2 regions of the Streptomyces axinellae genome follow, and region 1 is predicted to be linked to the other one. Evidence: riboswitches for the same ligand, from Rfam matches in the RefSeq annotation. Region 1 holds a riboswitch; the other holds the start of a gene.

Region 1 (2,193 bases):
GCGGGAAGGCACCTCCGGCAGCCGGGCGCGCGCGGATCAGTCCTCGGCGCCGGCGATCCGTCCGAAGTCACGGTCCGCGGGAGGTGCCGCGGATTCGCCGCCCACCGGTACGTCCAGCCCGTAGTGGCGGTAGAGCTGAAGCTCCTGCTGCGGGGAGAGATGGCGGCCCACCCCGAAGTCGGGGGCGCCTTTGATCAGGGCGCGCTCGAACGGGATGCGCAGTCCGTCCTCGTCCAGGCTGCTGGGCTCCAGCGGCACAAAGGCATCCCTGCTGAACAGGCCGGTGCGCACCGCCGCCCACTCGGGTTCGCCGGTGGAGTCGTCGAGGTACACCTCGTCCACGGTGCCTATCTTGGTCCCCTCACGGTCGTACGCCTTGCGGCCGATCAGGCCCCGCGGATTGATTTCGGTCTGCACGGTGTCTCCCTCTCACGGTCTCGCACGGTTCGCGGTCGCCGGGATGCGTGTACCCACAACGGAACGGTCGTGTACCCACAACGAAACGGTACTTTTCGGCGATTGGCCACTTGAGTGCACGTCGGGTCAGTGTTCGAGGGGCCGCTGATAGGCTCGGCAGCGGCTGTCGACCCCGTGCGGGAGAGTCCTCCGGCGAGCTGCCGGAGGCGCCGAAGGAGCAACTCCTCCCCGGAATCTCTCAGGCTCACGTACCGCGCGGACGAGGTCACTCTGGAAAGAAGGGCGGGCCCGGACCAGCGCCGATGCCCCTCCTCACCGACGGTGAAAGCCGGACTGTCCGCCATGTGGACGGGCCGGTGAAACTCTCAGGTTGAGATGACAGAGGGGGAGGCCATCCGGGCACCCGTGAAGGTGCCCCTCGTAGGTCGCAGAGACCAGGAGGCCCCCGCAGATGACTTCCCCTCGCATTCCGCTCTCCGCCCTGGAGCGTGGCGCCCCCTTCGAGAGCCGCCATATCGGCCCCGACAGTGCCGCGCAGGCGAAAATGCTCGCCCAGGTCGGCTACGGCTCGCTCGACGAGCTGACGGCCGCCGCGGTGCCCGACGTGATCAAGAGCACCGAGCGGCTGAACCTGCCCGAGGCGCGCGGCGAGGCCGAGGTGCTGGCCGAGCTGCGCTCCCTCGCGGCGCGCAACAAGGTGCTGGACTCGATGATCGGCTTGGGCTATTACGGCACGTTCACGCCGCCGGTGATCTTGCGCAACGTCATGGAGAACCCGGCCTGGTACACCGCCTACACCCCGTATCAGCCGGAGATCAGCCAGGGACGGCTGGAGGCACTGCTCAACTTCCAGACCGTCGTCGCTGACCTCACGGGGCTCCCCACATCCGGGGCCTCCCTGCTGGATGAGTCAACAGCGGCGGCCGAGGCGATGGCCCTCTCCCGCCGGGTCGGCAAGGTCAAGGAAGGCGTCTTCCTCGTCGATGCCGACTGCCTGCCGCAGACGGTCGCCGTGCTGCGCACCCGGGCCGAGCCCACCGGCGTCGAGGTCGTCGTCGCGGACCTCGACGGAGGCATCCCGGACGAGGTGGCCGCGCGGGGTGTCTTCGGCGTGCTTCTCCAGTACCCCGGGGCTTCCGGCGCCGTGCGCGACCTGCGTGCCGTCATCGAGGGCGCACACGAGCTGGGTGCTGTGGTCACCGTCGCCGCCGATCTCCTCGCGCTGACGCTGCTGACCTCGCCCGGTGAGCTGGGTGCCGATATCGCCGTCGGCTCAAGCCAGCGCTTCGGGGTACCCATGGGCTTCGGCGGGCCGCACGCCGGATACATGGCGGTGCGCGAGAAGTCGGCCCGCAGCCTGCCCGGACGGCTCGTCGGCGTCTCCAAGGACGCGGACGGCGAACAAGCGTACCGGCTCGCTCTCCAGACCCGCGAACAGCACATCCGCCGTGAGAAGGCCACCAGCAACATCTGCACCGCACAGGTGCTCCTGGCTGTGATGGCCGGCATGTACGCGGCCTACCACGGTCCCGACGGGCTGGCCGCGATCGCCCGCCGCACCCACCGCTACGCCGCCGTCCTCGCCGCGGGCCTGCGCGGTGCCGGGGTCGAACTCGTACACGACGCCTTCTTCGACACCGTCACGGCCCGGGTCCCGGGCCGTGCCGCCGAGGTCACCGAGCGGGCGCGGGAGGGCGGCGTCAACCTGCGGCAGGTGGACGGGGACCACGTCGGCATCGCCTGTGACGAGACGACGGGGCGTGCGCAACTGGCCGC
Region 2 (2,193 bases), on a different contig from region 1:
GTCCGGCCGCCGCCGCCAGGGCCTCCCGGCCCACGAAGCGGCCCTCGTTCGTGGCCTTCTCGAACTTGACGGTCCTGCCCAGCCCGGCGTCGAAGGGCGTCAGCGCGGGCGACAGCTCGTGCCCGTACAGCGGCATACCCGCCTCCAGGCGCAGGGTGTCGCGGCAGCTCAGCCCGCAGGGCACCAGGCCCGCGCCCTCGCCCGCCTCCCTCAGCGCGCTCCAGACAGCCTCCGCGTCCTCGGGCGCCACGAACAGCTCGAAGCCGTCCTCGCCGGTGTATCCCGTACGGGCGATCAGCGCGCTCCGCCCGGCCACGATGTCGCGTTCGCCCGCGTAGTAGCGCAGCCCGTCCACGTCGAAGCCGGTCAGCTTGCGCAGGATGCCCGCGGCCTCGGGGCCCTGGACGGCCAGCAGCGCGTAGGCGTCGCGGTCGTCGCGCACCTCGGCGCCGCTGCGCTTGCCCGGGCCGCGCGTCTCCACGCGCTCGCGCAGCGCGTCCAGCACCGTCTGCGCGTTGGAGGCGTTGGCCACGACCAGGTACTCCTGGTCGGCGAGCCGGTAGACGATCAGGTCGTCGAGGATGCCGCCGCTCTCGTCGCAGATCATGGTGTAGCGGGCCCGGCCGACGGCGAGCTTGGAGAGGTTGCCGACCAGCGCGTAGTCGAGCACCTCGCCGCACTCCGGGCCGGTCAGGGTGATCTCGCCCATGTGGGAGAGGTCGAAGAGCCCGGCCCTGGAGCGGACGGCGAGGTGTTCCTCGCGCTCGCTGCCGTAGCGCAGCGGCATGTCCCAGCCCGCGAAGTCGGTCATGGTCGCGCCCAGCGCACGGTGTACGGCGTCCAGGGCGGTTTTGCGCGCGGCCGGTTCGTGCGCGGCCGACGCGTGGGCGGCCGAGGGCTCAGGCTCAGTCATTCAGGCTCCCGAAGCTGGGTGTGACGCGGATGTCCTCCCCATCTGTCATCGGAACCTGAGAGGTTCGCCGACAGCTCCCGAACGACTGGAGCCGGGCTTGCACCTTGGGTGGGGCCACCGCGCCACGACGCCTCGCGTCGTACGGTGGCCCGCTTTTCAGATCTGCCTCGCTCGCGCGGTATCGGGGCCTGAGAGATTCAAGGGAGGAACTTGCTCCTTCGGCGCCCCGGTTCACCTGCTGCCGGGGACTCTCCCGCGCGGGCTCGAACGGCCGGTATGGAGTTGGCCCGCACATCATCGCACGGGTGAGCGGGCCCTGGCTGCCCCCGGGCGGGAGGCAGTCACCTTGAATCACATTACCTTTTCTTGACACTCTCTCCGTGAGCGGCGGCGGAGCCGTCGCGTTCGGGGAGGGGTGATCCGTGGGCAGCCCGCACGGTGCCGAGACGACATCGAGGGGACCAGACGCGTCCGGGACCACCCGCCGCGCCGTCCCCCACGACCTGCGGGGGCACGCTGTCCCCCACGACCTGCGGGGGACCGCCGCCAGACGCACGCTGCGCTACACGGCGGGGGACGTGGTGGTGGTCTCGGGCCTGCCCGGCGGCGGCAAGTCCACGCTGATCCGTACGGCCGTGCCCGCGCGCGCCGATGTCATCAGCGTGGACTCCCAGGACACCCGCGAGCGCTGGGAGCGCCGGGTGCGCGGCCGGCTGCCGTACGGCCTCTACCGCCCGCTGGTGCGGATTGCGCACTACGCGGGGCTGCGCCGGGCGCTGGCCTCGGGCGCCGCCGTCGTCGTGCACGACTGCGGCACGCAGAGCTGGGTGCGCCGCTGGCTGGCCAGGGACGCGCTGCGGCGCGGACGCGCGCTGCACCTGCTGCTGCTCGACGTGGCGCCCCAGGACGCGCTGGCCGGGCAGGCCGAGCGGGGCCGCGGGGTCTCGGGGTACGCCTTCCGGCGCCATCTGCGGGCCGTGCGCAAGCTGCGGGCCGCGGCGCTGACGGGACGGCTGCCGCGCGGCTGTGTCTCCGCGGTGCTGTTGGACCGGGGCTCGGCGCAGGCGCTGCGCCGGCTGGTCTTCGTCCCCGCGCCGCCCACGCCGCCCGGGTCGGCGGCTCCGCTCCTCCCGGGGGCCCGCACGCCCCTGACCCCGCCGCCCGGAGGTGGTGGCGGGAGCGCGGACGCCATGAGCGCGGCGGAGGTCGTGAACGTGAGGGACGGGGACAGTGGCGGCAGGGCGCCGGACGCGACCGGGGTCAGCGGCCCTGCGCCGGGC

The links. A riboswitch is a leader RNA that binds a small molecule or an ion and turns the genes downstream of it on or off. The one in region 1 is predicted to bind glycine.
Region 2: it holds a riboswitch for glycine, as region 1 does, so the genes downstream of both, gcvT (glycine cleavage system aminomethyltransferase GcvT) here and gcvP (aminomethyl-transferring glycine dehydrogenase) in region 1, are expected to answer to the same signal.

What each region holds. Positions count from the first base shown of each region.
Region 1 covers NZ_BAAARJ010000034.1:35,779-37,971, reverse strand. Annotated here, with positions in the region: gene ABD339_RS32035 (DNA polymerase IV) at 1-124, shown strand, start outside; gene ABD339_RS32030 (PRC-barrel domain-containing protein) at 37-417, opposite strand; glycine riboswitch at 585-681, shown strand; gene gcvP (aminomethyl-transferring glycine dehydrogenase) at 869-2,193, shown strand, end outside.
Region 2 covers NZ_BAAARJ010000039.1:11,518-13,710, forward strand. Annotated here, with positions in the region: gene gcvT (glycine cleavage system aminomethyltransferase GcvT) at 1-913, opposite strand, end outside; glycine riboswitch at 946-1,079, opposite strand; glycine riboswitch at 1,080-1,179, opposite strand; gene ABD339_RS32870 (AAA family ATPase) at 1,336-2,193, shown strand, end outside; gene ABD339_RS32875 (hypothetical protein) at 2,174-2,193, opposite strand, start outside.